Streptacidiphilus albus JL83: one gene and its partner. The protein of the gene in region 1 binds, or shares a complex with, the protein of each later gene. Links are inferred from orthologs where the notes say so. Each region holds a gene or a part of one and is shown on either strand. Other genes may lie near its edges.

Region 1 (5,278 bases):
TCTGGTCGAAGGCCGAGGCCTCGTTCAGGTTCGGGTACGCGTCGTGCAGCACCTTGGTGATCGCCGCGGTAAGGGTCGTCTTACCGTGGTCGATGTGACCGATGGTGCCGATGTTGACGTGGGGCTTCGTCCGCTCGAACTTCGCCTTCGCCACTTGGTCCTCCTGAGGACTGGTTCTGTACGCCGTACGACGTCAGGTGGTCTGATATCGCGCCGGTTCCGTCCACTGTGACAGCGCCCGGTTCCGGCCCGGGGGTGGGGGCCGGAGGGGCCGGGGTCCGCCATGCGGCGGACCCGGCACCTCCTACAGCCTAAGGGGTGAAAGCTCCCGAAATGTCGGGCCCCCGGCGGGGGCCCGACGGCTTCGGAACCTACTCGCCCTTGGCCTTAGCGATGATCTCTTCCGCCACGTTCCGGGGAACCTCGGCGTACGAGTCGAACTGCATCGAGTAGCTGGCGCGGCCGGACGTCTTGCTGCGCAGGTCGCCGACGTAGCCGAACATCTCCGACAGCGGGACCAGGGCCTTGACGACACGGGCGCCGCTGCGCTCCTCCATGGCCTGGATCTGGCCGCGGCGGGAGTTGATGTCGCCGATCACATCGCCCATGTAGTCCTCGGGCGTGGTGACCTCGACGGCCATCATCGGCTCGAGCAGCGCGGGGGACGCCTTGCGGGCACCCTCCTTGAACGCCATCGAACCGGCGATCTTGAACGCCAGCTCCGAGGAGTCGACGTCGTGCGAAGCACCGTCGAGCAGGATCACGCGGACACCCTGGAGCGGGTAGCCGGCGAGCACGCCGAACTCCATCGCCTCCTGGGCACCGGCGTCCACCGAGGGGATGTACTCCTTCGGCACACGGCCACCGGTGACCTTGTTGACGAACTCGTAGCCCTCGCCGGACTCGATCGGCTCGATCGCGATCTGGATCTTCGCGAACTGGCCGGAGCCACCGGTCTGCTTCTTGTGCGTGTAGTCGATACGCTCGACGGCCTTGCGGATCGTCTCGCGGTACGCGACCTGCGGCTTGCCGACGTTGGCCTCGACCTTGAACTCACGCTTCATACGGTCGACCAGCACCTCCAGGTGCAGCTCGCCCATACCAGCGATGATCGTCTGGCCGGTCTCCTCGTCGGTGTTGACCTGGAAGGACGGGTCCTCCTCGGCCAGCCGCTGGATCGCGATGCCCAGACGCTCCTGGTCGCCCTTCGACTTCGGCTCGATCGCGACGCGGATGACCGGGGCCGGGAAGTCCATGGACTCCAGGATGACCGGCTGCTTGTCGTCGCTGAGCGTCTCGCCGGTGGTGGTCTGCTTGAGACCCATGACGGCGACGATGTCGCCGGCGCCCACCGACTCGATCTCCTCACGCTTGTTCGCGTGCATGCGGTAGATCTTGCCGATGCGCTCCTTGCGGCCCTTCACCGAGTTGAGGACGGCGGTGCCGGCCTCAAGACGCCCGGAGTAGATCCGGATGAAGGTGAGCTTGCCCAGGTGCGGGTCCGACATGATCTTGAACGCCAGCGCCGACAGCGGCTCGTCGTCCGAGGCCTTGCGGAAGATCTCCACGGTCTCGTCGCCGGGCTTGTGGCCCATGACGCCCTCGACGTCGACCGGGGAGGGCAGGTACTTCACGACCGCGTCGAGCAGGGGCTGGACGCCCTTGTTCTTGAACGCGGTGCCGCAGAAGACCGGGGTGAAGTTACCGGCGATGGTGCCGCGGCGGATGCCCGCGACCAGCTGCTCCTCGGTGGGCTCCTCGCCCTCCAGGAACAGCTCCATCAGCTCGTCGTCGCCCTCGGCGGCGGTCTCGATGAGCTTCGCCCGCCACTCCTCGGCGATCTCGGTGTGGGTGTCCGGGATGTCGACGGTGTCGTACATCTCGCCCTTGGCGGCCTCGGCCGACCAGAGCAGGGCCTTCATCTTCACCAGGTCGATGACGCCGGCGAAGCTGGCCTCGGCACCCACGGGCAGCTGCATGACCAGCGGGGTGGCACCCAGGCGGTCAATGATCGAGTCGACGCAGCGGAAGAACTCCGCGCCGGTCCGGTCCAGCTTGTTGACGAAGCAGATACGCGGGACGTTGTAGCGGTCAGCCTGACGCCACACCGTCTCCGACTGGGGCTCGACACCGGCGACACCGTCGAACACCGTGACGGCACCGTCCAGGACGCGCAGCGAACGCTCCACCTCGACGGTGAAGTCGACGTGGCCCGGGGTGTCGATGATGTTGATGGTGTTCTCAACGCCGTCCACCGACCAGTGACAGGTCGTCGCGGCCGACGTGATCGTGATGCCGCGCTCCTGCTCCTGCTCCATCCAGTCCATGGTGGCTGCGCCATCATGGACCTCACCGATCTTGTACGAGACGCCGGTGTAGAACAGGATCCGCTCGGTGGTGGTGGTCTTGCCCGCGTCGATGTGCGCCATGATCCCGATGTTGCGGACCCGGGCGAGGTCAAGGGAGGTTGCAGCCATGGTGGCTCGTCTCTCTCGGTTCACCCCCGCTTACGCGGGGAGGGGGGTTGACGGGGTTCGAACTACCAGCGGTAGTGGGCGAAGGCCTTGTTGGACTCGGCCATCTTGTGCGTGTCCTCGCGACGCTTCACCGAGGCGCCCAGACCGTTGCTCGCGTCCAGGATCTCGTTGAGCAGGCGCTCGGTCATGGTCTTCTCGCGACGGGCGCGGGAGTAGCCGACCAGCCAGCGCAGGGCCAGCGTGTTGGCGCGGCCCGGCTTGACCTCGACCGGAACCTGGTAGGTCGCGCCACCGACACGGCGGGACTTGACCTCAAGGGTCGGCTTGACGTTCTCCAGGGCGCGCTTGAGCGCGACCACCGGGTCTGCGCCGGTCTTCTCGCGGACGCCCTCAAGGGCGCCGTACACGATGCGCTCGGCGGTGGAGCGCTTGCCGTGCAGGAGGATCTTGTTGACGAGCGACGTCACCACAGGGGAGCCGTAAACCGGGTCGATGATGACCGGGCGCTTCGGGGCGGGGCCCTTACGAGGCATTCTTACTTCTCCTTCTTGGCGCCGTAGCGGCTGCGGGCCTGCTTGCGGTTCTTGACACCCTGGGTGTCCAGAGAGCCGCGGATGATCTTGTAACGCACACCCGGCAGGTCCTTAACACGGCCGCCACGAACGAGCACGATGGAGTGCTCCTGCAGGTTGTGGCCCTCGCCCGGAATGTAAGCGGTGACCTCGATCCCGCTGGTGAGGCGCACACGGGCGACCTTACGGAGAGCCGAGTTCGGCTTCTTCGGGGTGGTCGTGTACACACGCGTGCAGACGCCGCGGCGCTGAGGGGAACCCTTCAGTGCAGGCGTCTTGTTCTTCTCGACCTTGTCCTGCCGGCCCTTTCGGACCAGCTGCTGGATCGTAGGCACCGTATCTCCGTCTTCTTTGTGCCATCGCTTGGTGTAACTACCCTGGTTGCGTCTGCTCGACATCCGACCCACGCGGTCGGGTGTGTCGGGCCACTTCCCATCCCCTCGACTCCTTGCGGAGGAGCGGTGTGAGAAGCGCGGTTCCCAAAATGCCGCGGCAGATATGCACGCACGCACAAGAGACCCGGGGACACCCCAGGCACAAGGTCAGAGCCTACTTGGCGCATCGGCGCGGGTCAAAACACATGGAAGACGGCAGTTCACAGCCCTGGTGCGACAGCGGTACGCGCGGCGCGGCGGGTCAGCCGCCGGGCGGGACCGGAGCCTCGGTGATCCCGCCGCCGCTGTGGAAGGAGGCCATCGCCAGCAGCAGGATCAGCCCCCAGAAGGCGATACCCAGCGCGCCCAGCACGATCCCGGTGGTCGCCATCCCGGAACCGGCCTCGCCGCGCTCCCGGATCTGCCGCCGGGCGCCGATCCCGCAGATCAGCGCGGGCAGCGAGGTCAGCCCCATGGTCCAGAGCTCGGTCAGGCCCAGCACCAGCGCGGCGACGGCGAGCCCGTTGGTCCGCTGCTGCAGCGGCGGCACCACGAAGGCCGAAGGGTAAGGGTACTGGCCCTGCGGGCCGGGGACGCCGGAGCGGCCGAGCCCGTAGCCGGGCACCGCGTGGAACTGCTGCCCGTAGGGCGGCAGGTAGGGGGCGGGGTACGGGTACAGCGGGGGGTACGGGTACGGGTACGGCGCGCCGAGGCCGAACGGCTGCCCGGGATGGGGCTGGGCCGGGAAGGGCTGGGCGGCGAACGCCGGGGGGATCGACGGGGCCGGGGTGAGATAGGGCACCGGCATCGGTCCGCTCGGCAGGTCCTGGACGACTCCGGCGAGTTCGCCGTACGTCTGGGCCTGGTACACCTGCTCGACCCGGTCGTTGTACTCCTCCGCCCGCAGTCGGCCCTCGGCGAAGGCCGACTTCAGCACGTCGACCGTCCGCTCCCGGTCCGCGTGGGAGGCGCGCATGGTCAGCGCCTGTGGCGAGACCGGCTGCGCGGCCGGCGCCGGCTGCCCGGACCCGCCGGGCCGGGTCGGCTCCCCCTGGTACTGCTCGCCCTGATGCTGCTCGCCCCGGTGCTGCGGCGCCGAGGGGCGGGCGTCGACCGGTGGCCATGGCTGCGTCGGGTGCTGCGGGTGCATGGACAAGAGCGACCTCCCCGATTCGGCCCGCCCCCGGGTACCGGCGACGCGCTTCTACCCATCCTGGAAGACGAGCGGGTGGGACGCATCGTTCCAGGGCCTGCTGTCGACAACTTGTGACAGACCCTCAGGCCCGGACCGTCCGGGGTCAGCTGCCGCCCTCCAGGTGGTCGGCGTAGCGGCGCTGCAGCTCCGGCCAGTGCCGACGCAGCGTCTCCGCGCTCACCGGGCGGTCACCGCCCTTGGCGGTCACCCCGTGGTTGGTGAACAGGTGCTCGGCCAGCTTCTGCTCGTCGGGCTCGTAGTTGTAGGCGTCGATGAAGCTGCACAGCCCGGCGAAGTACTGGTCGACCGGCGCCTCGGTGAGCCGGGCGATCGGGTTGACGAAGCCGGCCGGCTCGACCCGACCGGCGTCGAGGCGCGCGAAGTCCTCCGTGTCCTCCGCCGCGTCCGTGTCCTCCGCCGCGTCCGCGCCCTCGGCGCCGTCGGCCTCCTCGACGCCCTCCGGGACCGTCTTCGCCGCGAACCACGCCTCGGGGCCGGCGTCCTGCTGCCGGTCCGCGTTCGACTGCTGCTGCTTCGGCAGCCAGGCCACGCCCCGGGTCGGGTTGTCCTGGTAGCCGTAGGAATCCTCGGCCTGGCCCAGCGCGCCCTCCCCGTCGGGGTCGTGCAGCGGACGGCGGAGCCGGTGCTTGGCCAGTCGGC
Region 2 (4,017 bases), 2.9 Mb from region 1 along the record:
GCGCGACCGGGCGCGCCTCCACCCTCTTCAACGCCCAGAGCCGACTCGGCTCGGCGCTCGGGGTGGCGCTGCTCGGGACCGTCCTGGCCACCGTCGGCACGGTCACCACGCACGCCCACGGTACGTCGGGCGCTGCCCACGGTACGCCGAGCGCGAACCTGACGGCCTATCACGCGGCCTTCCTGGTGGCCTCCGGGCTGGCCCTGCTGGCGGCCCTGACCGCCCTCCTGATCTCCGACCGGGACGCCGCTCCGACCATGGCGGGACCGCCTCCGGAGGCTTCCGGCGGCGCCGGGGGCGGCGCGCCGGCGGAGCTCCCCGGAGAAGGTTCCGAGGGCCTGCCGACGGCCGCCCGGGGCTAGACCCGGCTTGCCGGGACAGACGCAGATTGTGGTACCGGTAGGATGGATTGCTGGCGGCTGTATACGTGGCATGTCCATCGGAAGGAGCACGGTGCCCACCGGCACGGTGCCCGACCGCAGGGACGGCGCGCCCACGGCCGTCACGAGGGCGAGGAGCGAGCTCACCGTCCACCCCACCCCGGCGGGCGATGTCGCCTCTGACTTATCACCCGTCTCGCCGTGCACTGCCCTGCAGCGCGCGGCGGACACCCCGACCGCAAAGCCCCCAAGGAGACCCAACCGTGAAGAGCGCCGTGGAGACTCTGAACCCGACCCGGGTTCGACTCACCGTCGAGGTGCCCTTCGAGGAGCTCAAGCCCAGCCTCGACGCGGCGTACAAGAAGATCAACCAGCAGGTCACGGTTCCGGGCTTCCGTAAGGGCAAGATCCCGGCTCGCGTCATCGACCAGCGCTTCGGCCGTGCCGCCGTGCTGGAAGAGGCCGTCAACGACGCGCTGCCGCGCTTCTACACCCAGGCCGTCGACGAGAACAAGGTCGACGTGCTGGGCCAGCCCGACATCGACGGCCTCGAGGGCGTCGAGCGCATCGCCGACGGCGGAGACCTGAAGTTCACCGCTGAGGTGGACATCCGTCCGGAGATCACCCTGCCCGACTTCACCGGCATCGAGGTCGAGGTCGACCCGATCAAGGTGACGGACGAGGACGTCGAGGAGACGCTGAAGCAGCTCCGCGACCGCTTCGCCTCGGTCAACACCGTCGAGCGCGCCGCGGCCGAGGGCGACATCGTCGTCGTCGACCTGGTCGCCAAGGTCGACGGTGAGGTTCCGGACGACGGCACCGCCACCGGCGTCACCTACGAGATCGGCTCCGGCCGACTGCTCGACGGCATCGACGAGGCCGTCATCGGCCTGGAGGCCGGTGGCACCGCGACCTTCACCACCGAGCTCAAGGGTGGCAGCGCCGAGGGCAAGGACTCCGAGGTCACCGTCACCGTGACCACCGTCCAGGAGAAGGAACTCCCGGCCCTGGACGACGAGTTCGCCCAGCTCGCCAGCGAGTTCGACACCCTGGAGGAGCTGAAGGACGACTCCCGTCAGCGGCTCGTCCGGATGAAGGAGTTCGACCAGGCCACCCAGGCCCAGGAGCGGGTCCTCGACAAGCTGATGGAGCTCGTCGAGATGCCCTACCCGGAGAAGCTGCTCGCGGACGAGGTCGAGACCCGCAAGCACAACCTGGAGCACCACCAGCTCCCGCAGATGGGTCTGGACATCGAGGGCTACCTCAAGCTCCAGGAGAAGACCGCCGAGGAGTTCCAGGCCGAGCTGGTCGAGCAGGCCCAGAAGGGCATCAAGACCCAGTTCGTCCTGGACGCCATCGCGGCCAAGGAGGAGCTCGCGGTGAACCAGGAGGAGCTCACCGAGCACCTGCTGCGCCGTGCCGCCGGCTCCGGCATGACGCCGGACCAGTTCGCCCAGCAGGTCGTCGAGGGCGGCCAGGTCCCGCTGCTCGTCGGTGAGGTCGTCCGCGGAAAGGCGCTGGCCGTGGTCGTCGAGGCCGCCAAGGTCGTCGACACCGAGGGCAACGTCGTCGACTTCGAGGACGACGAGGAGGAGACCGAGGCCGCGGCCGAGGTCGTCACCGAGGTCGTCGGCGACGAGGTCGCCACGGACGAGGTCGCCAAGGACGAGGCCACCGAGGCCTGATCCGCCCGACCACCCCTGCCGCCCGCAGGGATTTGGGCACCGCCGAAGGGCCCGGACGCACCTCGCGTCCGGGCCCTTCGGCCTGCCTCCTGGGGGGCTTGGTGACCCTGCGCTCACAGCGAACAGTTCAGTGTGAGGGATGGCCAGGCCCCGCCTGCGCGTTAGGGTCCTTGGTACGAGGGGCAGGGTGACTGTCGGTCCACCACTGGCCAGAGCGCCAGTGCGGCCACCGGAACCGACCTTCGACCGAACCTTCGTAAGAGACCTTGTGGCGGCGGAAGACCAGCCGTCCGAAGACAACGAGCGGGTGGATACGTGACGACTCCCCAGTTCCAGATGCCCGGCCAGTTCCCGATCTCGGGGGCGACGGTTCCGCGTGCTGCCGGCGACATCGGCGGCGGCGGTCTGGGTGACCAGGTCTACAACCGTCTGCTCAACGAGCGCATCATCTTCCTCGGCCAGCAGGTCGACGACGAGATCGCCAACAAGATCACGGCGCAGCTGCTGCTGCTGGCGGCCGACCCCGAGCGCGACATCTACCTGTACATCAACTCCCCCGGTGGCTCGGTCACGGCCGGCATGGCGATCTACGACACCATGCAGTACATCAAGAACGACGTGATCACCATCGCCATGGGCATGGCCGCCTCGATGGGGCAGTTCCTGCTCACGGCCGGTGCCAAGGGCAAGCGCTTCGCGCTTCCGAACGCCGAGATCCTGATGCACCAGCCGTCGGCCGGCCTCGGCGGCTCGGCGACCGACATCCGGATCCAGGCCCAGCAGTTGATCCGGCTCAAGCAGCGGATGTCGGAGCTGATCGCGCACCACAGCGGCCAGACCACCGAGCAGATCATCAAGGACTCCGACCGCGACCGCTGGTTCACCCCCGTCGAGGCCAAGGAGTACGGCCTCATCGACGCCATCATGTACAGCGCCGCCGACGTCCCCGGTGGCGGCGGCACGGGCGCGGCGTGAGCCACCCCCTCGTCAACGTCCACAGCCTGTTCGCTTCCGGAGGCCGAACCCCATGAACATCCCCAGCCTGTCCAGCGCCCGTGCGCGCGTCGAGGACATGCGTGCCGAGGGCCGCTACATCGTCCCTGAGTTCACCGAGCGGACCTCGCAGGGCGTCCGTACGTACAACCCGTACTCCAAGCTCTTCGAGGAGCGGATCATCTTCCTGGGCTCCCAGGTCGACGACGTCTCGGCGAACGACATCATGGCGCAGCTGGTGTGCCTGGAGTCGATGGACCCGGACCGGGACATCTCCCTCTACATCAACTCGCCCGGCGGCTCCTTCACGGCGCTGACGGCCATCTACGACACCATGCAGTTCGTCCGCCCGGACGTGGCGACCGTCTGCATGGGCCAGGCGGCCTCCGCCGCCGCCGTGCTGCTGGCGGCCGGCGCCCCCGGCAAGCGGATGGCGCTGCCGAACGCCCGGATCCTGATCCACCAGCCGTACACCGAGACCGGCCGCGGCCAGGTGTCGGACCTGGAGATCCAGGCCAAGGAGATCCAGCGGATGCGCGAGCAGCTGGAGGAGATGCTGTCGAAGCACTCCAACCAGAGCCCGCAGCAGATCAGCGAGGACATCGAGCGCGACAAGATCCTCACGGCCGCCGAGGCGCTGGAGTACGGCCTGATCGACCAGATCACGGCCACTCGCAAGGGTTCGCTGGAGGACTGACCTGCGGCTTCGTGCCGCGGGTCGGGTCCCGGCGGGCCGCACTGCCCGGCCCGCTGAGACGAGCACCACCCAGGCTGTTGGCCCCCGGCTCTTGGAGCGGGGGCCTCGGCCTGGCACCATCGGTGGTACCGACTGTGCACCGACCGTCCCGCGCCCGTGATTCCTGGGTGATCCTTCAGGGGTCCAGGACCGGGCCGCGTGTCGGTGAGTCCCCAGGACTCTGTACTCTTCCTCAACGACCTCCCTGCAGCCTCTCCCGGCT

Evidence for each region. The genes of interacting proteins can lie anywhere in the genome.
Region 2: the proteins of rpsG (region 1) and tig are in contact, whole or in part, in a crystal structure (PDB 3GTY), measured with the Thermotoga maritima proteins. The link is inferred for Streptacidiphilus albus JL83 from one-to-one orthologs. Residues at the interface, in WP_004081843.1 of Thermotoga maritima: Lys34, Lys52, Lys55, Glu59, Arg62, Gln63, Glu66, Asn67, Lys69, Val71, Arg95, Ala109, Lys110, Lys111, Gly112, Arg113, Pro114, Glu117, Glu121, Ile124, Ala125, Tyr127, Asn128, Asn129, Thr130, Gly131, Lys135, Asp139, Arg142, Met143; in WP_004081061.1 of Thermotoga maritima: Glu122, Val124, Val129, Leu130, Tyr133, Glu188, Gly259, Ile262, Tyr263, Glu266, Ser270, Glu273, Gln274, Glu277, Arg308, Gln311, Ile312, Ser315, Tyr316, Glu325, Arg329, Arg336, Leu363, Phe366, Trp367, Arg373, Leu377, Arg381, Leu384, Glu387.

Annotation. Positions count from the first base shown.
Region 1 is NZ_JQML01000001.1:5,626,655-5,631,932, reverse strand. What follows is about bases 1,276-4,227. They hold rpsG (30S ribosomal protein S7), read right to left. Parts: upstream 3,011-4,227; coding sequence 2,540-3,010; downstream 1,276-2,539. Other genes in these bases: BS75_RS49465 (DUF1707 and DUF4190 domain-containing protein), read right to left, coding at 3,686-4,227; rpsL (30S ribosomal protein S12), read right to left, coding at 3,013-3,384; fusA (elongation factor G), read right to left, coding at 1,276-2,477. In the rest of the region: tuf (elongation factor Tu), read right to left, coding at 1-154; more of fusA, read right to left, coding at 372-1,275; more of BS75_RS49465, read right to left, coding at 4,228-4,573; BS75_RS48510 (DUF2637 domain-containing protein), read right to left, coding at 4,722-5,278.
Region 2 is NZ_JQML01000001.1:2,750,407-2,754,423, reverse strand. Bases 1-2,854 are described here. They hold tig (trigger factor), read left to right. Parts: upstream 1-643; coding sequence 644-2,065; downstream 2,066-2,854. Other genes in these bases: BS75_RS11945 (ATP-dependent Clp protease proteolytic subunit), read left to right, coding at 2,402-2,854; BS75_RS11955 (MDR family MFS transporter), read left to right, coding at 1-362. Also shown: more of BS75_RS11945, read left to right, coding at 2,855-3,040; BS75_RS11940 (ATP-dependent Clp protease proteolytic subunit), read left to right, coding at 3,093-3,755. UniProt on the Bacillus subtilis protein: Involved in protein export. Acts as a chaperone by maintaining the newly synthesized protein in an open conformation. Functions as a peptidyl-prolyl cis-trans isomerase.